DNA from 3 places in the Sutcliffiella sp. NPDC057660 genome. Region 1 is predicted to be linked to each of the others. Evidence: riboswitches for the same ligand, from Rfam matches in the RefSeq annotation. Region 1 holds a riboswitch; each other region holds the start of a gene.

What was found. Region 1 has a riboswitch for S-adenosylmethionine ahead of ACFVAD_RS14615 (Fur-regulated basic protein FbpA). Riboswitches for the same ligand answer to the same signal wherever they lie in the genome.
Region 2: linked by a shared signal. The riboswitch ahead of ACFVAD_RS16820 (methionine biosynthesis PLP-dependent protein) and the one ahead of ACFVAD_RS14615 (Fur-regulated basic protein FbpA) in region 1 are both predicted to bind S-adenosylmethionine.
Region 3: linked by a shared signal. The riboswitch ahead of mtnK (S-methyl-5-thioribose kinase) and the one ahead of ACFVAD_RS14615 (Fur-regulated basic protein FbpA) in region 1 are both predicted to bind S-adenosylmethionine.

The regions. Positions count from the first base shown of each region.
Region 1 is NZ_JBHVHV010000011.1:185,616-193,675, forward strand. Features, by position in the region: gene sda (sporulation histidine kinase inhibitor Sda) at 255-392, shown strand; gene ACFVAD_RS14585 (antibiotic biosynthesis monooxygenase family protein) at 484-789, shown strand; gene ACFVAD_RS14590 (hypothetical protein) at 786-1,199, shown strand; gene ACFVAD_RS14595 (hypothetical protein) at 1,330-1,539, shown strand; gene ACFVAD_RS14600 (DUF3817 domain-containing protein) at 1,659-1,958, shown strand; gene ACFVAD_RS14605 (metallophosphoesterase) at 2,024-3,178, shown strand; gene ACFVAD_RS14610 (DEAD/DEAH box helicase) at 3,276-4,718, shown strand; SAM riboswitch class I at 4,806-4,914, shown strand; gene ACFVAD_RS14615 (Fur-regulated basic protein FbpA) at 5,159-5,362, shown strand; gene ACFVAD_RS14620 (multicopper oxidase family protein) at 5,459-7,009, shown strand; gene ACFVAD_RS14625 (DUF6944 family repetitive protein) at 7,041-7,625, shown strand; partial or broken gene ACFVAD_RS14630 (S8 family peptidase) at 7,662-8,060, opposite strand, start outside.
Region 2 is NZ_JBHVHV010000014.1:49,890-57,949, forward strand. Features, by position in the region: gene ACFVAD_RS16805 (PepSY domain-containing protein) at 1-105, shown strand, start outside; gene cydC (thiol reductant ABC exporter subunit CydC) at 397-2,115, opposite strand; gene cydD (thiol reductant ABC exporter subunit CydD) at 2,112-3,845, opposite strand; SAM riboswitch class I at 4,444-4,567, shown strand; gene ACFVAD_RS16820 (methionine biosynthesis PLP-dependent protein) at 4,691-5,821, shown strand; gene metC (cystathionine beta-lyase) at 5,818-7,014, shown strand; gene ACFVAD_RS16830 (bifunctional homocysteine S-methyltransferase/methylenetetrahydrofolate reductase) at 6,998-8,060, shown strand, end outside.
Region 3 is NZ_JBHVHV010000003.1:32,003-40,062, reverse strand. Features, by position in the region: gene ACFVAD_RS03430 (pyridoxal phosphate-dependent aminotransferase) at 1-175, opposite strand, end outside; gene ACFVAD_RS03425 (carbon-nitrogen family hydrolase) at 300-1,082, shown strand; gene cspD (cold-shock protein CspD) at 2,385-2,582, opposite strand; SAM riboswitch class I at 2,928-3,084, shown strand; gene mtnK (S-methyl-5-thioribose kinase) at 3,181-4,371, shown strand; gene mtnA (S-methyl-5-thioribose-1-phosphate isomerase) at 4,378-5,424, shown strand; gene ACFVAD_RS03405 (DUF2087 domain-containing protein) at 5,465-6,043, opposite strand; gene ACFVAD_RS03400 (methylated-DNA--[protein]-cysteine S-methyltransferase) at 6,344-6,829, opposite strand; gene ACFVAD_RS03395 (PAS domain S-box protein) at 6,855-8,060, opposite strand, start outside.

The sequences.
Region 1 (8,060 bases):
GTAATTTATTGGACAAATGCGAAACGTTTCCGATAAGATTTACGTATAGAAGTTAGGTGGATAAGGATGAATCTATTTTCCAATTAATTCCATTCCGCATTATTAGGATTTTTAAAAAGATGAAAAGCTATCTTATTTAAAATATTCGGTTACTATAAACTACTATCTATCGAATGGTTGGCAGTCTCTATATAACATAATAAGATACCTTAGATCAGCTATTTAGAAAATCCTAACGCTTGGGAGGGAATCTAATGGATTTACTAAGTAATGAATCACTGATGGAAGTATATGAAGCAGCAAAAACAAACAATCTTAATGAAGATTTCTTAAAGTTGATTATAGAAGAAATAAAGAGAAGAAATATTGAACTACCTATAACCTATACATAAAAACCGTTATACATGAAATAGAAGCATCATTTTTTCATACCCAAATTTATTTTCATTTTTAATGATTCAATCATCAAGAAGGAGGATTTTCATGTATATCGTTCACTCGACATTTAAAGTACCACCAGAAAAAGCAGATGAAGTGATTGCCATTTACCATAACCGGTCAGGACTGGTGGAGAAAGCGGAAGGATTCCACCGTTTTCTTTTGTTGCAAAATGAAAAGAAAACCGGAGAATTGACGGTATTTATGGAATGGGATTCCAAAGAAGCGTTTCTTACTTGGGTGCAGGGCGAGGATTATAAACGTATTCATGAGTTGGAAAAGAAGTATCCGGACCAGGAGTTGGCAGCAATTATACCGACTATCACCAGATATAAGGTTGTGGCAACATGACCAAACTGATATTATCTCCTACCGTACAAAAAATAAAAGCCGATATTGGAGAGATAGATGTAACGCCCATAGTTGAGAAAGTAGTCGCAACGATGTACAAGGACTTCCCCTCTCTGAAAGAAAAGTTTGGTGAAAAGGGGAAAGAAAGAACAATTGAAGACAACTTCTATCATTTCCTATATTTGAATACCGCTTATAAACTGAATGATACCAACACCTTTACTGAATACGCTACATGGCTGAACAGTGTTTTGGTCAGCAGAGGGTTAAAGACGGAATTGATCATCTATAACTTCAAGAAAATCCAGGAATGCATGCCCGGAATATTGGAGTCAGAGGTGGAAAAGAAATTCATGGACTATTTGGAAGCAGGTATACAGACACTAAAGGAAGTTGCGAATAAAGAATAGTAAGAAACAGTGCGGTGTTAAAAATGGCACTGTTTTTTTGCTTTAGGGTTATTTAGCCTAACTAAATAATGTACTTACCAAAAGTGGTGTTTTGAGCATTGAAATATTTGGTGCACAAGGGGGAGCTAGCATGAAAAAGTATAAAATCATGTTTTATGGCGTACTCATCAGTTTCTTTCTGTCTGTTCTCTATTCTATTTATATCCACCTATCAGACCCGACCTGGGGAGATCTGGCTGCAGTAGCATCCTTCATTGTCATCTTTCCATCTGCACTTGTTCTGACACTATTGATCCAGTTGGGCTACCTGATCTATTGCAGGAAATCGAAAAGTAGATAAAAGGTGCTCTTTCACAGATTTCCACTTCACAGGATTGTCAACTTTCTATCCGCTATGCGGCCCGGAAATCCATTATAATACAGAAAACAACTAGCAAATATTAAGGTGGTTTATATTCTATGAAAAAGACGCCAATTGATCGATTTCGAGTAATGGGATTTATTGAAGGGGGCTCGCTTCTACTCCTGATGTTTATTGCCATGCCAATAAAATATGGCCTGGATATTCCGGAGGTGGTAAGTGTAGTCGGGGCAATCCATGGTTTCCTTTTCATCACCTATCTTTTCGTCATTGCCTATGTAACGTATAAAGTCAGATGGTCCTTTAAATGGATAGCGGGTGCAGTAATTGCAGCATTTATCCCGTTTGGAAATATAATTTTGGACTCTTATCTGAAAAAATCCACTCTAGTAAACTGACCCCTTATCTCAGGGGTCAGTTTTTTGATGCTGTTTGTTATAAGTTTCCGTTGCAATGTCTTATAATGAATGCAGATATAATCATCAAAGGGGTTGTCGTGTTGAAGCTTCGTCCTGTTCTATCAATTCTTGCATTTTTTTCGTTGTACAATATATTCGTTTACTATCTTGGCTGGAATGTGTGGATCTGGGCAAGCACCGCCTTGAATTGGGAACACCCCATCCTATATAGCCTCATTGTAGCAATAGTCGCGTATTCCTATATACTCGGAAGGCTGATGAAGGTCCTTAGTTTCCTCTCCATCCTCGGCTCCTATTGGTTTGCGGTGGTGCAATACGGTCTACTTCTGTTCCCTGTAGCCAATTTAACTGTATTTCTGCTGAAGTGGAGTCCATTATCAGAAGAAGCTGCAATCATCTGGACCGGAAATGTTACTTTGATCATCTTTATGCTGCTCATGGCACTAGGGACGTTCAACGCATACAGTCCGGTAATTCGAAGCTACGAGATCTCCATACCCAAAAATGTGATAAACCATAAAGAACTGAAAATCGCTGTAGCATCTGATATGCATTTCGGAAAGCTATCCGGAAGGGCTCATGTGAGTCGTCTTGTAAAAATCGTGAAAAGTATGAATCCGGATTTAATCCTGCTTCCTGGGGATATAATCGATGACGATCCAAAGCAATTTGTACGGAAGCAAATGGGGGAAATCCTGAAGAACATGCATGCTCCAATGGGGATGTACGGTGTACTGGGCAACCACGAGTATTACGGAAGAGAGATTCCGGCTTTTTTAGAGGAAATGAATAAGCTTGATATCCGCATTCTCATGGATGAAGTAATTAAAGTCGAGGACAGCTTTTATTTAGTGGGCAGGAAAGATAAGACGGATTCAAGAAGACGGTCTATCAAGGAATTGGTAGAGAACCTGGACCATAATCTTCCCATCATCGCCATGGATCATCAGCCGACCCAGCTAAAGGAAGCAGAAGAAAGTGGTATTGATATAATTTTATCTGGTCATACCCACAGAGGGCAAATGATGCCCAATCACCTCATTACCAAAAGGATGTTCGAACTGGATTGGGGCTACCTGAAGAAAAACAGCTTACATGCTATCGTTTCCTCGGGGTTCGGTTTTTGGGGACCGCCGATACGAATTGGCAGCAGATCCGAGGTAGTTGAATTAAAGGTCTCCTTCTTACAGGAAGATTAACCTGAAGTGAATAGACTCAAATGGGTCTATTTTTTTTACAAACGATAATGAAGTATAATGAATCAGGTGTAAATAGAAGAAAAAATGAGGGTACAGCATGAAAAATAGTTTTAGAGACTTCCAATTAAGTGAAGAGATAGTTAGCGCTCTTGAAAAATTAAAATATACAGTTCCTACGGAAGTCCAAGCAAAAGTTCTTCCGAATGCAATGGAAAAGAAGGATCTCGTCGTGAAATCACAGACAGGCAGCGGCAAAACAGCAGCATTTGGCATACCGCTTTGTGAACTAGTAGAGTGGGAGGAGAATAAACCCCAGGCACTCGTTCTGACTCCAACCCGCGAGCTTGCGGCCCAGGTCAAAGAGGATATAACGAATATCGGTAGGTTCAAGCGGGTTAAAGCCACCGCGATCTATGGCAAGCAGCCATTTGATAGGCAGAAGCTGGAGTTGAAGCAAAAGTCTCATGTGGTCGTGGGGACACCTGGCAGGGTGCTCGATCATATGGAAAAAGGGACGTTTGACGTGGAGCGTTTAAAGTATCTTGTTATAGATGAAGCAGATGAAATGTTAAATATGGGTTTTATTGATCAGGTGGAAGCCATTATCCAAAAGTTGCCCATCGATAGGGTGACGATGCTATTCTCCGCGACATTACCAGAGGATGTCGAGCAGCTTTCTCATAAATATATGAAAACGCCAACTCATATTGAAATAAAAGGTACAGGAATCACAACAGATAAAATTGAGCATGCAGTTATTGAAGTTCAAGAGAATGAAAAGTTTTCACTGTTGAAGGCTGTTACAACACTGGAGAACCCGGATAGCTGTATCGTTTTTTGTAGAACTCAGATCCAGGTGGATGATGTATATCGTCAACTAGAACGCGCGGGCTATCCTTGCGACAAGCTGCATGGCGGTCTGGTGCAAGAGGATCGTTTCGCTGTTATGAATGAGTTCAAACTAGGAAAATTCCGCTATCTGGTGGCGACGGACGTTGCGGCAAGAGGGATTGATATCGCAAATGTTTCTCTTGTGATCAATTACGACCTGCCGATGGAGAAAGAGAGCTATGTCCATCGAACAGGCAGGACGGCTCGTGCAGGAAATTCGGGAAAAGCCATTACATTCGTTACTCCATATGAAGAAAAATTCCTCGCAGAAATCGAATCGTATATTGGATTTAAGATAGCGAAAAGAGAAGCTCCAACTAAAGAAATGGTTTTTCGGGCAACATCTGAATTTGAAATAAAAATAAATACACGTCCAACTATTAAAGAAGCAAAGAGTGCGAAATTGAACAAGGATATTATGAAGCTCTATTTCAATGGTGGAAAGAAAAAGAAAATAAGAGCGGTCGACTTCGTCGGCACCCTATCCAAAATACCAGGAGTGGCTGCAGGGGATATAGGCATCATCACCATTCAGGAAAATGTCTCCTATGTTGATATTTTGAATGGAAAGGGTCCGATTGTACTGAAAGCGATGAAGCACACCACGATAAAAGGAAAAATGCTGAAGGTCCATGAGGCACGACAATAACTCTTCAATCCACAGTTGACAAATCGGAATCGTCGGGTTTATGATTATCATAACAAATTACTCTTTCCAGTCATAACTTAATAGCGTAACTTATCCAGAGAAGTGGAGGGAATGGCCCTATGAAGCTTCAGCAACAGATTCTATAAAAAGAATACTGTGCTAATTCCAGCAAGCAGTGATGCTTGGCAGATAAGTTGAGGTCTTATTTCTTAAAAAAACCAACCTCTTCTTGTCTCAGACTGGAAGAGGTTTTTTGTATTTTCTATAGTTGACTAGCTGTTGATTGGAGCAATAGGCGAAGACTCCTGCGGGAGGTAGCGTTTAGGGGAGACCCCACAGGCGAAGCCGAGGAGGCTCTCGCAAGCCCCGCGGAAAGCGCAGCCTAGTGCGGAAATCAACAGCGGTGCTAAACGTAACCAAAATTTTAAGGAGTGATGAAAATGGGAGAAATTTTGAAAAATGCGGTTGAAAATCGGCGGTCGGAATTAATCAGTAAGCTCCTCTATTTCCGTGTATTCAAAAAGGAGGATCAGCACCTGTATGAACTGTCCTTATCAGACTTGGAGCAGGAATATAAAAAATACGACCATTACATGCATCCCCATGATGACATGGGATCGATCCAGTGGGTTAAAAGCAAGTAGGAGGATTAATGAGGAGACGGGAACTGTAAAAATAGGGTTAATATGCAAGACAGCCGAATATTCTTTGGGGAGAGCCTATATAAGGGGGAATCAAAAATGTCTGAAACCACAATTGTATCCTCACTTACAAAATTTGTAGATGCACTCCCTATTCCTCCAAAATTAGAACCAGTAAAAAAAGACAACACTTACACCTATTACGAGGTAACAATGAAGGAAACAAAGCAATCCCTTCACCGCGATCTCCCCTCGACAACGGTGTGGGGATATGAAGGAATATTCCCTGGACCGACCATAGAAGTCGACTGTGGGGAGAAGGTATTCATCAAATGGATGAATGCTCTGCCAAAAAGGCATTTGCTGCCAGTGGACTTTACGGTTCATGGTGCCCATAAAGATGTTCCGGAAGTCCGAACAGTCGTTCATGTACATGGTGCAGTTGTGGAACCTGATAGTGACGGGTACCCCGACTCATGGTTCAGTGCAAATTTTGAACAGGTTGGCCCCACATTTACACAAAAAATCTACCGGTACGATAATTACATGAATTCCTGTACGCTCTGGTACCATGATCACGCACTTGGTATTACCCGCCTCAATATATATGCAGGACTCGCTGGGATGTATATAGTACGAAGTGATTTCGAGCGTTCCCTGAAACTTCCCTCATCCGCCTATGATTTCCCTCTTATCATCCAGGATAGATCCTTTCGACCGGATGGTTCTCTCTACTATCCGACACAACCGGATGAACCGGTATCAGGATTGAAAACATCTGTAGTACCGGAGTTTTTTGGCAATACGATTCTGGTCAATGGGAAAGTATGGCCTTACTTGGTAGTAGAACCTCGCAAATATCGTTTCCGAGTAGTCAATGCTTCCAACAGCCGCTTTTATCGAATAAAACTGGACTCAGGACAGCTCATGTATCAGATCGGAACGGATAGAGGTCTGATGGATCGACCGATAGGCATCAGATCCATCACACTTGCACCAGCAGAAAGAGCAGATTTAATCATTGATTTTACTAATCTCGAAGGAGAAAGTATCATCATGACCAATGATGCACCTGCTCCATTCCCTAAGGGGGACAAGGGAAATGAAATTGTAGAAGTAATGAAATTCTTCGTAGAACTGCCACTTCGACATATAGACACCTCCGTCATTCCAGCTTACATGGAAAACCTCTCAAGACTACGGACACATGATGCGACAAAAAAACGTTTTTTGACATTGGATCATACCATGGACCGATTTGGTCGTGAAATGATGCTTTTGGACAACAAGGACTGGGATGCCCCCATATCTGAAAAACCAGTTCTAGGGAGCACAGAAATCTGGTATTTGGTCAATACCACCGAGGATACCCATCCCATTCATATCCATCTGGTGGACTTTCAAATCCTGGGCCGCAGGGAATATGATGTGGAGCGGTTTAATCGGGAGCGGGTGATTGAGTATAGGGGAGACCCCTTTCCGCCAGAACCGCAGGAATGCGGCAGGAAAGATACAGTCAGGGCTAATCCGGGGGAAGTTACCAAAATCATCATGAAATTTGGCCCTTTTACAGGACTATATGTATGGCATTGCCATATGCTAGAACACGAGGATTATGAAATGATGAGACCTTATATGGTAATAAAGTAAGCTTTAATTTGAAGAGAATGGCGGATAAATCATGAATGATGAAAAGAAAATACTTGCTGGTTCATGGATACAGGCTATTGGAACAGTCCTTTCCGCTATAAGCAGTACAAGATTCCTTGTAAGGGGGGAAGAGGAGAGTGATGGCTTAGACATTGTTGGGAATGTGCTTCAAGCTACAGGAAATGCATTGGAAGCCGATGGGCAGGAAGGTTTCTCATATGGAAGGATTGGCAATGGAATTCAAGCCGTCGGGAATATCACGGTTATTTCAGGCCTGGTCTTGCCTGAAGAAAAAATCATCAGGGGAAAATTATTTATCACTGGGAATCTGTTTCAGGCTCTCGGTGCAGCGACGGCACTAGGAGAAGAATGGGAGGCGACTGATGCTGATGCAATGGCCATCATCGGGAACATACTTCAGGTTATAGGGAATTCCCTTCAGGCAATCGGTGGTGCAGAAGAAATAAGGACAGGGGAAAGTGAAAACACTGATGCGGTGATTACTACGGGGAGCTGGATTCAAGCAATCGGGGCGGTCATTCTTGCATTGGAAATCACTAAAGAACAAACCGTTGATGAAAAAGAATCAAAGAACAAAATCCCAAAGGAGTGTTAATCTCCTTTGGGATTTCCGTTTTGACCTTTTCTTAGTCTATACACCGATCGATTCTTCAATATTTATTTGCTTCAAATACTCAGCCAGCAATTCAGGGGCAGTTAGATAAATCAGCCCATTTCCCTTCGAGACTCTTAGGGTATCCTAATGGAATGGTACGCTTCACAAGCTGTGCATACAATTCCGGCTCGGTAAGCTTTCGCTCAAACTCGCTTTCTGACAAATGTTTGACCAGGGAGAGTGCCCCAGCAACGTGTGGTGCGGACATGGATGTACCACTGAAAACAGCGTATCTGCCTCCGGGAATCGTGGAGATTATCTTTTCTCCTGGTGCTACAACGTCCACTTCATTATTGGAATTGGTGAAATAGGACGATTTACGTTGAAGACTCACTGCCCCAACCGAAATTACTTCGTTATAGCCTGCCGGATAAG
Region 2 (8,060 bases), on a different contig from region 1:
GTGGAGATTGACACAGGCAAGAAAAACGGAGACGACGATGATGACGTGACCGTTTATGTGGATGCCGTGACAGGGAAAATGCTTTATGTAGAGTGGGATGACTAGGATTAATTTTGGGGAGCAGGCAACTCGGTGGAGTTGGCTGCTTTTTGTTTGCCGGTCCGGTCTTCGAAATGCGCGGATCAGCTTGAACCAGTAATTCGAAAAAGTCCGATAGAACGTGAAAAATGTTCGATAGGATAGCTAAATTAGTTCGATAGAAGTTCAAAATTGTCCTATAGACCTCAAAAAAAGTTCGATAGACTCCCACAGCACAGCGACGAACCCTAATACCCTCAGCTTAAAAACGCAAAAAGAGACCGCCCCACTCCAAAATCGGGGCGATCTCCACAAAAGTCACATAAACACGCTCTTCTCTATCTGTTTCATTTCATAAAAGTACCCTTTTCGTCCCATCAACTCGGCAAAGCTTCCCGATTCCACGATGCGTCCCTGTTCCATCACGATGATCTGGTCCATTTTTTCCAAGCCGGTCAAACGGTGGCTCACCAGAACGATCGTATCCTCCTTCGCCTGCTCAAATAGATGGTCAAAAATCATTTTTTCCGTCAACACATCGACAGATGAGGTCGGCTCATCCAAGAGCCATAACCTGCCGCCCTTCAGCATAGCGCGTGCAATGGCCAAACGCTGCTTTTCGCCTCCTGAGAGGTTTTCTCCTTTTTCCAGCACCCTATCATCCAACGAGAAGTGGTCGAGCCGGACTTTCGCAAGAGCTGTCAGCATTGACCAGTCCTCCAGCTCCTCCCCCGCAAGCATCAGATTATCCCTGATGCTGCCGTAGAAAAAGTGATTCTCCTGCAGGACAACATTCGTGTTCTCCCAAAGATTTTCCTGTACCATCTGTGAAATCGGGATACCACCCATACGAACCGATCCGGTGTCCGCCTCCTGGATTTTCAGCAGCAGTTGCAGAACGGTCGATTTACCAGAACCGCTCGGGCCGACAATCGCTGTTTTGGATCCGGCAGGCAAGCTCAAGCTGATTTCATTCAATGTAACCCGCTGCTCGTCGGGAAAAGTAAAGCTGACCTTCTCAAGCTCCACATCCAGTGCTTCGCCAATCGGAAGCATCTCAACAGGCTCCTCACCGTTCACCTTGTTCTCATCCTTCACCACCGAATACAATCTCGCGGCTGCCCTGCGGCTGTCCTCCAGATGGTTCGGGAACACCGCCATCGGAGTGGCATTTTCAAATACGGTCAACGAGATCATCACGAGCATCGCAAGGAACAAACCGTTCAAATCGCCTTTCACCACTAAAAATGCCCCAAGCGCCAGCACCATCCAGGATACAAAAAGTGAAGCAAAGGAGTTCACCGATTGATTGAACATCGCCTGCACACCTTCGCGCTCCTGCTCCTTCAGATAGGAATCGGCCGCCTTCACGAGCTGCTCCTCTTTTCCGGTAAGTTTCTGGTAAATTTTCAAATCACGGAAACCATAAAGCAGCTCCGTTACTTCCGTTGAAAGCTCTCCACGCTCTTCCCTCACCCTGCTTAGTACCTTGCGCTGCTTCCACGCGAAAATCGCCGGGACAACAAACCCTGTTAACAGCAGTCCCAAAAAGATCACGAGTGCAATGTAAACCGAATAGAACGAGAGAAAGAAAATCGTACTTAAAAATACGATGACCAGCACAATCGGCGGATAGAAGATGCGCAAAAAGAAATTCTGCAGGCTTTCCACGTCTCCGACGATTCTTGAAAGCAGGTCGCCGCTCCGGTATTTTTGAAAGATCCCCGGTGCAAGGGGCTCCAGCTTCTCGTAAAAAGAAACCCTCAGGTTGCTAAGAATCGTAAACGTCGCACGGTGGGAAAAATACCGTTCCCCATATCGGCTAAGCGCGCGTGCAAAGCCAAACAGCTTCAAGAGGGCTATCATGACGGTCAGCGCGTAGATCGGAGGCATGAGCGCCGCTTTTGAAATCAAGTATCCGCTTGATGCGAAAAGCCCCACCGCCGCAATTCCTGCTGTGAATCCAAGCAAGATGGAAAGGAAAATATCCTTCTTCTCTATCATCATCAGCTTTATCACGATCGCTAAATCTTTCATTCCGCTCCACCTCCCTGCTGTACGGAAACCATTTGCCTGTAAGCGGGAACTGAGCTGAGAAGCGCTTCATGAGTACCCTCGGCGATCAGCTCCCCACCTTCCAACAAAAGGATTTTATCCGCTTTTTTTATCGTGTGCAGACGATGCGCCACTGTGATGACGGTCGACGTCTTCGCCAATTCCTCCATCGACCTCTGCAAAATCCGCTCCGTCTGCAAATCCAAACCTGTCGTCGGTTCATCGAAAAGAATGATATTCGGCCTCTTCAGGAAAGCCCTCGCCAAGGCAAGCCGCTGCTTTTCGCCTCCTGAAAGGCCTCTACCTGCTTCCCCGATTAATGTATCGAATCCATGCTCCAGTGATTGGATTAGTGGAAGAATGCCCGCCTTTTTCGCCGCGTGCTCCATTTCCTCGCGAGTAGCGTCAGCTTTTCCACCAATGGCGATGTTTTCGGCAATCGTTCCGGAAAAAAGATACGGGTTCTGTGAGATGTAGCTGAGCTGATCGAACCATTCTGATTCCCTGTAGCTATATAACGGTTGACCGTCTACCCGCACTTCCCCTATAGTCGGGGGGATCAGTCCAGCCATCAGATTAAGCAGCGTGGATTTCCCAGCCCCGCTTCTCCCGACAATGGCGATTTGTCCATAAGCAGGGATTTGAGTTTGTATGTTTTTCAGGGTGAAGCCGGTTGGCGCATAACTGAAACCGATGTTTTTCAGTTCGATGACTGGAGGCAATTCCGGGTTGGCCAGCTCTCCGCTGCCCCATTCGATCGGCTCTTCCTCCACCGCCAGCTCGTCTGTCACCTTTTTCGCTGCTCCCATGCTGCCACGCCCTGTATGGAACGCACTCCCTAGATCCTTCAGGTACAAGTAGAATTCAGGTGCCAGCACCAGAACGAAGAACGCCGGAAAGAATGTCATATTTTTAAAAACGACCATTTGCAGACCAATTTCCAATGCGATAAGTCCAATTGCAAGCATCGAAATCAGCTCTAGCATAAGTGAAGAAAGAAACGCAATCTTCAGCACTTCCATTGTCGCTTCACGGAAAGAAAGGCTGCTGTCACGGATGGTTTCCTTTTGCCTTTGTGACCTGCCGAACAGCTTCAAAGTGGTCAAGCCTTGCAGCGTATCAAGAAACCTTCCGGAGAACGCAGCAAGCTTATCCATCTGTTCTTCGGATTTCTTCTTCGTTTTAAGCCCCACTACAATCATAAATATGGGGATGAATGGTGCTGTGACAATAATGATCCATCCCGAATTCATATGCTGCGTGAAAATCGCAATCAGAATCATGATCGGCACTACAGATGACTGGATCATTTGCGGAATATAGCGGCTGAAATAGGGATCTATCTCATCCACCGCATCCATCATCACGCTTACCTTCTGCCCCGACTGACCCTTCAAGGAAGCAGAAATCGGGCTTTTAGAAAATTTATTTAAAAGTGCATGCCGGAAATCCCGTTTTACCTTTGATGCCATCTTCACACCAGCCACCCCGTTCAGATAGGTGAGCAAGGCTCTTGCCGCCATGACAGCCAAAAGTCCACCGAGGAATGGGATGATCTCCTGGAAAGTATGGCCTTTCAGGAAGATGCGATCTACTATCGTCACGAAAAAGTAAGCCTGCCCAATGACAGTGAACCCCGACAGAACAGCCAGAAAAATCAGCACCGCTCTAGTATTCCGTTGTGCCTTTGCTATCGTTTTCAGATCATTCATCGTTTGCCACTTCTCCTTTTAGATTGGCGTATATGTTAAGGTTAGTTAGTTTAAAATTAAGTTCGTGAAACATTTCACATACTATGTTTATTATAATGCATCCTGATTCAGTATGCCCGTCTGGAGATTGACCTTTTTATGACAATTTGTCTGTTCCCGAAAAGGAGAGGAATAAATCTTTTCCAGGCATACAAAGTTGGGCAGAAAATAGATTTGTTAGAATGATGTGGTGATTTGTTAGAATGACGGACCAATTTGTAAGAATGTTATCTAATTTTGTTAGAACGTTCTCTAGTTTTGTTAGAATGAGAGAACAATTTGTTAGAATCAGCAGAAAACAGGGCCTTAAACCAGCTCTATTCACTACCCATCACAAGAAAATCTCCCTCACAGCATGCTTTTCTACCTTTTGTGATCTATTTAAAAGAAGAATCGGCATCGGTTAATCAAAAATGATACCATCACCCAACAATTCATGTCTATTCCCCCCACCCCCAGCATAAAAATAATTTAATCGAGAAAAAAACATTGCATTCCACTCTCACCTGTTGTAAATTAGTTAAATAATCAAAATGATTCGTAAATTTCATAGTGAACTTTCTTATCCAGAGAGGTCGAGGGAAATGGCCCGTAGACACCTCAGCAACCAGCAGCGTCTCCACAGACGACTGAAAAGGTGCTAATTCCAGCAGGTTTTCATTTAAAACCTGTACAGATGAGAAGAATGAACTTTTTTGCAAAAGTCTTCTTCTTACAGAAGGCTTTTTTATATTCCCCCAAAAAAAGTCCCTGTCCTCCTCTCTGGTGATGAACGTTGTCCACTTACCATAGAGGAGGATATTTTTATGTATAAAACAGAAACGAAGCTAGCGCAAATTGGCAATCGCAGTGAAACGGCCACAGGCACCGTGAATCCCCCGGTCTATTTCTCGACCGCTTACCGTCATGAAGGGATCGGCCAGTCATCAGGCTACGATTATGTACGTACCGGAAACCCGACCCGCCAATTGCTCGAGCAGGCAATCGCGGACCTTGAGCATGGCGATCAAGGCTATGCGTGCAGTTCCGGTATGGCAGCAATCCTGACCGTACTTTCCCTTTTCCAATCCGGCGATGAGCTGATTGTCTGCAAGGACCTATACGGTGGGACATATCGTTTGTTTGAAGAGGGCTATAAAAAATGGGGGCTGTGTTGCAAGTATGTGGATACTAGTGATCTATCTTGCATTGAAGAGGCCATCACCCCGCAAACAAAAGCCATTTTTATAGAATCCCCTACCAATCCCCTGATGGTGGAAACGGATATAGAGGCAGTGGCACGCATATCGAAAGCGCATGGGCTGCTATTGATCTGTGACAATACGTTTTATACTCCCATTCTCTTAAAGCCGATCGAGCTTGGCGCAGATATTGTGGTGCATAGTGCAACCAAGTATCTTGGTGGACATAACGATGTGCTTGCAGGACTGATTGTGGCAAAAGGACGTGAGCTGTGTGACTCACTTGCTCTCTATCACAATGCGGCAGGCGCTGTGCTCAGTCCGTTCGATTCCTGGCTGCTCATCCGCGGCATGAAGACGCTCGCCCTCCGGATGGAACGGCATCAACAGAACGCAGCCAAAATAGCGGACTTCCTGAAACAGCACGGAGCGGTTACCGATGTGCTATATCCAGGAAAAGGAGGGATGCTTTCATTCCGCATCAAAGAAGAATCGTGGGTAAACCCATTTCTTCAGAATCTCAATCTCATTACCTTCGCTGAAAGCTTGGGCGGTGTGGAAAGCTTCATCACCTACCCTGCCACACAGACGCATGCCGATATCCCGGAGGAAATCCGATTAAGCACGGGAGTATGCAACCGTCTGCTTCGCTTTTCAGTCGGGATTGAAGATAGTGATGACCTGATCCACGACCTGAACGGAGCATTCGAGCAAGCTGCCAAGATCGCATCCATCACAAAGGAGGTGCTGTCGTGAGCCATTCCTTTCAAACGAAGCTATTACACAACAAGCATAAGGTCGATCCGCAGACTGGCGCGGTGAGTGTACCTATCCAGCACGCGTCCACTTTTCATCAGTTTGATGTCGACCAATTCGGCAAATACGATTACGGACGCTCGGCGAATCCAACCCGAGAGGCACTTGAAGATACGATTGCCCACCTTGAAGAAGGAACGAGGGGATTTGCATTTTCCTCCGGGATGGCAGCCATCTCCACAGCTTTTCTGCTCCTGTCACAGGGGGACCATGTCCTGATTTCAGAGGATGTGTACGGCGGAACCTACCGGATGGTTTCCGAGGTCCTCACACGCTACGGCATTCAATATACGTTCGTGGACATGACAGATCTAGCAAAAGTGGAAGCCGCCATTTTGCCAAATACAAAGGTCCTATACGTCGAGACCCCATCCAATCCGCTCCTTAAAGTGACGGATATCGAGGCGGTTGCAAAGCTCGCAAAATCCATTGGTGCATGGACCTTCGTCGACAATACCTTTTTGACACCGGCGCTTCAGAAGCCACTCACGCTTGGCGCAGACCTTGTGCTCCACAGCGCCACCAAATTCCTTTCCGGCCATAGCGATGTTGTGGCTGGGCTTGCGGTTGCACGAGATGAAGAGCTTTCCAACAAGCTTGGCTTTCTGCAAAATGCATTCGGCGCCATTCTTGGTGTGCAGGATGCCTGGCTCGTCCTCAGGGGCTTGAAAACCCTGCATGTCCGGATGGAACAATCGGTAAAATCGGCAAGCAAAATCGCGGCGTACCTGGAAAAACACCCGCTCGTAAAAAAGGTCTACTACCCTGGGCTCGTCTCCCATAAAGGCTGCGGGCTGCAGCACCGGCAAGCCAAAAGCGCAGGCGCCGTTCTTTCCTTTGAATTGGAAAATGAAGATGCCCTTCGCACCTTCGTCTCCAACGTGGAAATCCCGGTTTTCGCCGTAAGTCTCGGAGCTGTGGAATCGATTCTTTCCTATCCTGCAAAAATGTCCCATGCCGCCATGCCGGAAGTGGAACGCGCAAAACGAGGCATTTCCAACTCCCTGCTCCGTCTATCGGTCGGCTTGGAGGATGAGCAGGACCTGATTCATGATTTTGAAAAAGCATTGCAAGCAACAAATGTTCTAAAAGCAAATGTCAACGGGAGGGTATACCATGGGAATCTTGGATAGCTTACGAGAGGATAAAATATTGATCGCCGACGGTGCGATGGGAACCCTCCTCTATTCCTACGGCTCGGATTGCTGTTTTGAGGAACTGAACCTCTCCCAGCCCAATCAGATCTACAACATCCATCAGGCCTACCTGAATGCAGGGGCCAATATCATCCAGACCAATACGTACGCAGCCAACTATCACAAGCTGGAGCGCTACGGCCTGCAGGATCAGGTAAAAGAAATCAATGGCGCAGCTGTACGATTGGCGAGAAAGGCGGTCACCAAGCACGATGCATTTGTGGTAGGAACAATCGGCGGGATCCGAGGCATCAAGCCCCAGGCAACGCCGATCGAAGAAATCAAGCGCACCTTCCGTGAGCAGCTCTACTGCCTGCTGCTTGAAGGGGTCGATGGCATTCTCCTTGAAACCTTCTATGACCTGGAGGAGCTCGAGACCGTCCTTTCTATAGCAAGAAAAGAGACGACGCTCCCTATCATCGCCCAGGTTTCCTTGCAGGAGGTCGGGTTCATGCAAAACCGTGTGCCCATCTCGGAAGCACTCACTCGCCTTGAAACGCTCGGAGCGGATATCGTCGGGCTCAACTGCCGGCTTGGACCATATCATATGCTTTCCACTCTCGAGGAGGTCGCGATTCCGAAGCACGCCTATCTTTCCGCCTATCCGAATGCCAGCTTGCCTTCTTATGTGGATGGGAAACTGCACTATGAAAGTGATGCGGATTACTTCACGGAGGCCGCCCTCTCCTTCCGCGATCAGGGGGTGCAGCTCCTTGGTGGCTGCTGCGGGACGACGCCTGCACATATCGAGGCATTTTCCACTGCACTGAAAGACACAGCGCCTGTAATAGAAAAACAGGTGAAAACAAGGGAACGAAAGATTGTCATTACCCCACCAGCCAAAAAGACGGCCCCTCCCCTTTTCGAAAAGGCGAAAAAGGAGCAGTCGATCATCGTGGAGCTCGATCCACCAAGAAAGCTGAATACGGACCGCTTCATGCAGGGTGCCCAGGCACTCAAGGATGCAGGAATCGATGCCATTA
Region 3 (8,060 bases), on a different contig from region 1:
CAGCTTGTTGCAAAGAACGTACAATATGTTCAGGCGTCGGCTGATCTGGGTTACCTTGTCCAAGATTGATGACATCATGCCCCTCGGCAACCACCCTTCCCACCTTTTGCACCAGGGAGGCAAAAAATTGAGTCGGCAGCTGATCTAATAGTTCAGATTTTTGGAAAAGTTTCATTTTGCTCACCTACTTAAAAAATTCTTGAAATCCTAGTCACAAATCATATAATGTTAAAAACAACTTGTAAAGAAATTTTTAAAAAAATAAAAAACAATTTTTTCTCAATAAGGGGGGCCACCACATGAAATGGAAAATTGCATGCATTCAGTTTGATATCGCCTTCGGAAACCCCGAAGCCAATATAGAGAAAGTGTGTGAGCTTGTAAAAGAAGCAGGAAAAGATAATCCGGACATTATCGTTCTACCCGAGCTCTGGTCCACAGGCTATGATCTGGGCAGACTTGATAGAATTGCAGACTCGGGAGGATTTGTAACGACCAAATTCCTGAAATCGCTCGCAAAGGAACAGAATGCCCATATTGTCGGGGGGTCCATTGCTAAAAAGACCAACCGAGGGATCTACAACACGATGCTTACAATTAATAAAGACGGGGAGGTTGCAGGTGAATACAGCAAATTGCATCTGTTTCGCCTAATGGATGAACACCATTTCCTTCAGCCAGGAAAAACAGATGGAATGTTTAATCTTGATGGGGAAAACTGCGCAGGCTTCATCTGTTACGACATCAGGTTTCCGGAGTGGATCCGCGCGCATACCACGAAAAATGCCAAAGCCATCTTCGTTGTTGCGGAGTGGCCATTGGCAAGAGTCGCGCATTGGAGGACTTTATTGATTGCAAGAGCGATTGAAAACCAATGCTATGTGATTGCCTGCAACCGATCCGGCTCAGACCCTAAAAATGAGTTTGCAGGACATTCCATGATTATCGATCCATGGGGAGAGATCCTTGCTGAAGCAGGAGTAGGAGCTGAAACCATCTCAGCCACGATCGATCTGGCTAAGGTTGATGAGGTAAGAAAGCAGATTCCTATCTTTGAGGATAGAAGGCCGCAATACTATTAAAATATTGTTATTTGGCTCCACCTTTTTTGTTGAAGGTGGATTTTTTTAGCTTTTAGATTTTAGTTGGAGATTTGGAAGGAGAAGGGGTTAACAACTTTTTTTATACTGACCTCAGCAAAAGGGCCCTTTTGAGACCACCATTCTTGTATTTCCCCGTTATCGTGGTCTCAACCGGCCCTTTTGTGACCACCATTCTTGTATTTTCCCGTTATCGTGGTCTCAACCGGCCCTTTTGAGACCACCATTCTTGTATTTCCCCGTTATCGTGGTCTCAACCGGCCCTTTTGAGACCATCATTCTTGTATTTTTCCGTTATCGTGGTCTCAACCGGCCCTTTTGAGACCATCATTCTTGTATTTTCCCGTTATCGTGGTCTCAACCGGCCCTTTTGAGACCACCATTCTTGTATTTTCCCGTTATCGCGGTCTCAACCGGACGTTTTGAGACCACCATTCTTGTATTTCCCCGTTATCGTGGTCTCAACCGGACGTTTTGAGACCATCATTCTTGTATTTCCCGTTATCGTGGTCTCAACCGGCTGTTTTGAGACCATCATTCTTGTATTTTCCCGTTATCGCGGTCTCAACCGGACGTTTTGAGACCACCATTCTTGTATTTCCCCGTTTACGTGGTCTCAACCGGCCCTTTTGAGACCATCATTCTTGTATTTTCCCGTTATCGTGGTCTCAACCGGACGTTTTGAGACCATCATTCTTGTATTTCCCCGTTATCGTGGTCTCAACCGGACGTTTTGGGACCATCATTCTTGTATTTTCCCGTTATCGTGGTCTCAACCGGCCCTTTTGTGACCACCATTCTTGTATTTCCTCGTTCACGTGGTCTCAACCGGACGTTTTGAGACCACCATTCTTGTATTTCCCGTTATCGTGGTCTCAACCGGCCCTTTTGAGACCACGATTCTTGTATTTCCCCGTTATCGTGGTCTCAACCGGACGTTTTGTGACCACCATTCTTGTATTTCCTCGTTCACGTGGTCTCAACCGGCCCTTTTGAGACCACCATTCTTGTATTTTTCCGTTATCGTGGTCTCAACCGGCCCTTTTGTGACCACCATTCTTGTATTTTCCCGTTATCGTGGTCTCAACCGGCCCTTTTGAGACCATCATTCTTGTATTTTCCCGTTATCGTGGTCTCAACCGGCTGTTTTATGGCAGATATCAGCCAATTGATCATACCCTCCAAATTCTACCGACACTCTCAATGCTAGAAAACATTCTACCCATAAAAACCCAAAACAAAAAGGACCCCAACAAGTTGGGATCCTTTTCTATTTGGCTAGCATTATTTTGTAACGTTAGCAGCTTGAGGTCCACGAGCACCTTCAACGATTTCGAAAGAAACTTCTTGACCTTCTTCTAAAGTTTTGAAGCCTTCGCCTTGGATAGCGGAGAAGTGTACGAATACATCATCTTGACCTTCAACTTCGATAAAACCGAAACCTTTTTCTGCATTGAACCATTTTACTTTACCTTGTAACATGTTTGTTCCTCCTTGTGGTTTACCCACGTAAATAATATTACTATTCTTGCTCTACATTCCACTTCAAGACGAAAACTTGTTTCTGACTTTGCATCATGACGAACAAAAATAATAGTTTAATAATAACAGGTGACAATTTATTTTTCAAGGTTTTATCCAAAGAATTCATACTATTCTAGTTGTTAGACATCAGCTTTCCCGACCGATTTTTACGAACCATACTAAAAAAAGTCAAAAGCTTTCTCCAAAAAAGTAGTTGACAATTCTCTTTTTGGCTTGGTATTATTTTCAGCAAGTGATAATTTTCCAACAATTCAATACATTCGTGAGATATATTTTCACGATCTCTTATCAAGAGCAGGTGGAGGGATTTGGCCCGATGAAACCCAGCAACCGACTGTAATACTGTCGCGAGACGGGGCGTTAACTTTTAACGCCGGAACCTTGAGTCCCATAAGGCACGGTGCTAATTCCAGCAGAAATCATTTCTGGCAGATAAGAGGGGAGAAGATCAAATCTTCAAGCCTCTTTCTTATGGAAAGGGGCTTTTATTTTTCACTGCCCCTCCTTTGACAATTTACAATATGGGGGAATAAACATGACAATTGCACTAAAAGAAGGCTATGAGCCATTAACGGAAACTACCGCCATTCAATTAATAAAGGAATTGGGATACTTCCAGGAACACGATCAACTTCGATGCAAGGAAATCGGAGACGGAAATCTAAACCTCGTTTTTCACATACAGGATGAGAACGATAAAGCGCTCATCATCAAACAGGCCCTGCCATATGCCAAGGTAGTCGGGGAAAGCTGGCCTTTGACCTTGCATCGTGCAACCATCGAGGGGAACTATCTTAAAAATGCGATTCCATTAGTTCCAGAGCTTGTTCCGCAAGTTCACCATACTGATGAAGTCAAAGCGTTAACCATCATGGAGGATCTTTCCCATCTCGACATTGTGAGAAGCGGATTTATTGCAGGGAAAGCTTACCCGAAATTATCACAGCATATCGGTGAATATTTGGCAAAAACCTTATTTTTCACTTCTGATTTCGGCTGTAATCAGCAAGTGAAAAAAAGATTGCAGCAAGCCTTCAGCAATCCTGAGCTCTGCAAAATTACTGAAGATCTTGTTTTCACCGACCCTTTCCATGATAGCGAGACCAATGATTATGAACCTGAACTGAAAGGAACGGTTAAAGGACTTTGGCAGGATGATTCTCTCAAACTCGAAGTTGCTAAACTGAAGTATAAGTTCTTGACACATGGAGAAGCCCTGCTTCATGGGGATCTACATACAGGCAGTATTTTTGCCAATGAAACAGACACCAAAGTGATTGATCCCGAGTTCGCTTTCTTCGGACCAGCTGGATTTGATATCGGTCAATTTTTTGCCAACCTTTTGTTTCAGGCAATCACACGGACAGAAAACAATGAAATTATCCATTATCATCTTCATCAGGTTTGGGAAACTTTCGAGAAGACCTTTACTACACTTTGGCAGACTTCAAGCGTAGAAGCTTTCACCAGAACAGATGGGTATCTCGAATATGTTCTCAGGGATTATTTCAAAGATTCCATAGGCTTTGCCGGATGCGAACTGATCCGTCGCACTATCGGTTTGGCACATGTTGCAGACCTGGATGGTATCGAGGATTCAACTAGAAGATTGGCTAGTAAAAAGATTGCTATCGAACTCGGGCGCCAACTTATATTGCAGCAATCAACCATTATCAGCACAAAAGATTTGGAGCGTTTATTGGAGAAAGCAAAAAGAGGAGAATAAAACACCATGACTACCCTGACTAACATACCACTTTCCGTAGAATGGAAAGATACCCACATCCAATTACTTGATCAGCAAAAATTGCCGCAGGAAACCGTTTTTCTAGAACTTCGCACCCTACAGGATGTTTTTGATGCAATCGTGACATTAAAAGTACGGGGAGCCCCTGCCATTGGCATTGCAGCAGCCTATGGACTTGCCTTATCCGCTCAAGATTACAACTCTTCAAGTATCACTGATTTTCAGGTTAGGCTAAAAAAGGACAGTGATTATCTGGCTAGCTCGAGACCAACTGCCGTCAATCTGTTCTGGGCTTTGGAGCGCCTTCTATCCGTTTGTACAACTGCTTCTTCTGTGAATGAGGCGAAAACGATTCTTATTCACGAAGCTATCAATATCCAGATGGAAGATGAAGCAACCTGCAGGGAGATCGGAGAGCATGCGCTAAGCCTATTCCATAAAGGTGATAAAGTGCTGACGATATGTAACGCTGGATCCATTGCAACGGCAAGATATGGAACAGCCCTTTCCCCCTTCTACCTTGCAAAAGAAAGGAACTTTCCGTTAAGTGTTTATGCATGCGAAACACGACCGGTTCTGCAGGGTGCCAGGCTTACGGCATGGGAGCTTCAGCAGGCTGGTGTGGATGTTACGCTGATTACGGATAATATGGCTGCTCATACCATCCAATCAAAAGGGATCAATGCCATTATTGTTGGTGCTGACAGAATTACTTCAAATGGTGATACCGCCAATAAAATTGGGACATTCGGACTTGCTATCTTGGCAAATGCATTTAACATTCCATTCTATGTTGCGGCCCCACTATCCACTTTTGACCTGACAAAGGAAACGGGAAGGGAAATCATCATTGAAGAGAGAGCTTCCGAAGAAGTGACTCATATTGGAGGGCAGTTGGTGGCTCCTCAGGGGATTTCCGTCTTCAACCCCGCATTTGATGTCACACCTAATGAATACATTACCGCCATCATTACCGAAAAAGGCATCATTAAGGGAGATTATCGCTCGAAGATCAAAGAGTTGTTCACCTGAAATAATAAGGACATGGCACATTTTTCATGTGCCATGTCCTTTATTTCGCCCACATCTCTTTCGGATTCAATTCATAGATTCCATTTTCCCGATACATATAATGGTTGATGATGAATTCTCGTCTGATTGTTGCGTAATCTTCATGGAATTGCCTGATATGTTCGTTAATCTCTTTTTCCGTATATTTTTTTCCTATTTCCAGATCCTTGATGATATATTCAAAAATGATCAGCTTCTTTTTTCTCTGTGCCGGAATAGTCTTCAGCAAACCGCTCGGCAATAAGAAATTTTGTAGTATTTGAGTCTTTTCTTTATCCTTCTCCATGTTCTCCACCTCACTTCTCCCCCTGTTCAGTACATGAAACAGCGCCTCCGAATGCTGTTTCAATGATTTTTCATTCAGAAAATAAAAAATGGTATTCTTTTCTCTTCGTTCATAAACGGCACTTACTTCCTTCAGTTTTGCAATATGATGGGAAATGGTCGGTGCTCTGACTCCCAACTTTTCTGCCAGCACTTGTCCGCTTAAAGGCTGCTCGGCTGCAAGCAATACGAGAAGTTTAATCCTTGTCTGATCTCCCAACGCCTTATGAAAACTGACCAGCTTATTTAACTGCAAAGAAACACCCTCTTCAATTTGATATCCATCTAATTAGATAATAATCGAATTTGATGTGTTTTTCAACCTTTTTTTGTCATATTCTTTAGTATTAATTCTTTTTCCTGTTCACTGATTATTTGAAGTTTAGATAATACATTTGTATAAAAGGCTATTTTATTTGTTTTACCCATCTTTCTTCCACTCCCTTTTTTTGCACCGACGCAACTTTTTTAGTGTTAGTAAATAATATGTGTTTTTCACAAAATTGATACAGGTTATATAAAGATTGTACAAAAAAATACGATAGGGGCTTTCCCCCTACCGTACACCCTCTAACTTTAATAGCTGTTCTTTCATTCCTATCCTATCACCGGCATAACCGACTAGCGCCTGATTCTTCCCGTTCACCCGATGGCATGGAATAATGATTGGCAAGGAATTTCTCCTGTTTGCCTGTCCGACTGCCCTTACAGCAAGTGGACGATTGATTTCCACTGCAATTTCCTGATAGCTTTTTACTGTTCCATATGGAATTTTGCTTAGAGCTTCCCATACTTCCATCTGAAAAGGAGTGCCTTCCAAGTTCACTGGAATGCTGAAGTCCATTCTTTCTCCATTAAAGTACTCGGTTAATTGCTCCTCCACCAATGCGCACATAGCATGTACTGAAGCTTCATCCATCTTAGCTGAATGATATTTTTCAATTAACTCCTTCTCTTCAAACAGAATGGAAACCAGGCTTTGATTATCACAAAGAATGAATAATGGGCCAATCGGGGAATTCATCTTTTTATAGGTATACATGAAAATCTCCTTCGTCTTAATTTACTTAACTTTTCAAGGTTTGGGTGATTGGCAGCTTGATATGGAAGGTTGTACCCTTCCCCAATTCACTTTCCACCTCTATTGTACCATTATGCTCTTCCACAATTTTATAGCTTACCATAAGACCCAGGCCTGTTCCCCTGTCTTTTGTCGTGTAGAAAGGTTCCCCAAGTTTCTTAATTTTGTCTCCTGGAATGCCCAACCCCTCATCTTTGATGGAGATCAAGAGGTGCCTGCTTTCCAATTGCTGAAGGTTTACAGTAACCGTCCCACCCTTTGGCATTACCTCTATGGCATTTTTAAGAATATTGATAAAAACCTGTTTTAATTGATTTGGTTCACAATAGACGTCCGGTAACTCTTCTTCATTGAAGCTTGCGAACTGGACATTTTCAAGTGCAGCCTGTGCACTTAAGAGATCCAGGGTATCCTGCATAATTTTGACCACGCTCTTTTGCTGATAGGAAATGGCTTGTGGTTTTGCAAGAACCAGGAATTCCGTAATGATCGACTCGATCCGTTTTAGTTCTGATGTAATGACATCAAAGTACATGGCATACTGACCGTCTTCCATACTATTTTGCAGTAGCTGGATAAATCCTTTTAATGCTGTCATGGGGTTCCTTATTTCATGTGCGATGCCAGCCGCAAGCTCGCCCACCACAGTCAGTGTATCTGATTTGCGGAGTTGGTCTTCCATTTCACGTTTCTCAGTAATATTCCTGAAAATGGTCATATGAAGACCTTCCACTACATTCTTTTTTGCCGAGAACTCAAAAATACGCGGACCTTTACCATAATCATGGCACAGTTCTCCACTCAACTCTTCATTTTCTTCACACTGATCCCATAGATGCTTCATTTCTTCTATCTGTTCCATCGGAATATACTGCTTCAGGCATTGTGCCATCAACTCTTCCCGCGAAAGCTCAAAGATCTTGCTGGCATTCGGATTTGCATCAATGATTGTGCAGGAATCATCCCAAAGGATAATGCCATCCATCGCGTTATTGAAAATCTTGCGGAATTTCTGTTCACTCTCGCGAAGATCCTTTTCCATTTTTCTTCGCTCACTGACATTCCTGAAAATGATCATATTATATCCGTCAATGATGCCCTTATTAGCTGTAAATTCCAAGAGCTTCATTTGCCCATTCGGCATATGGAACTCAAGTTCCTCACGAATCTCGCCTTTTTTATTGAACTCTTT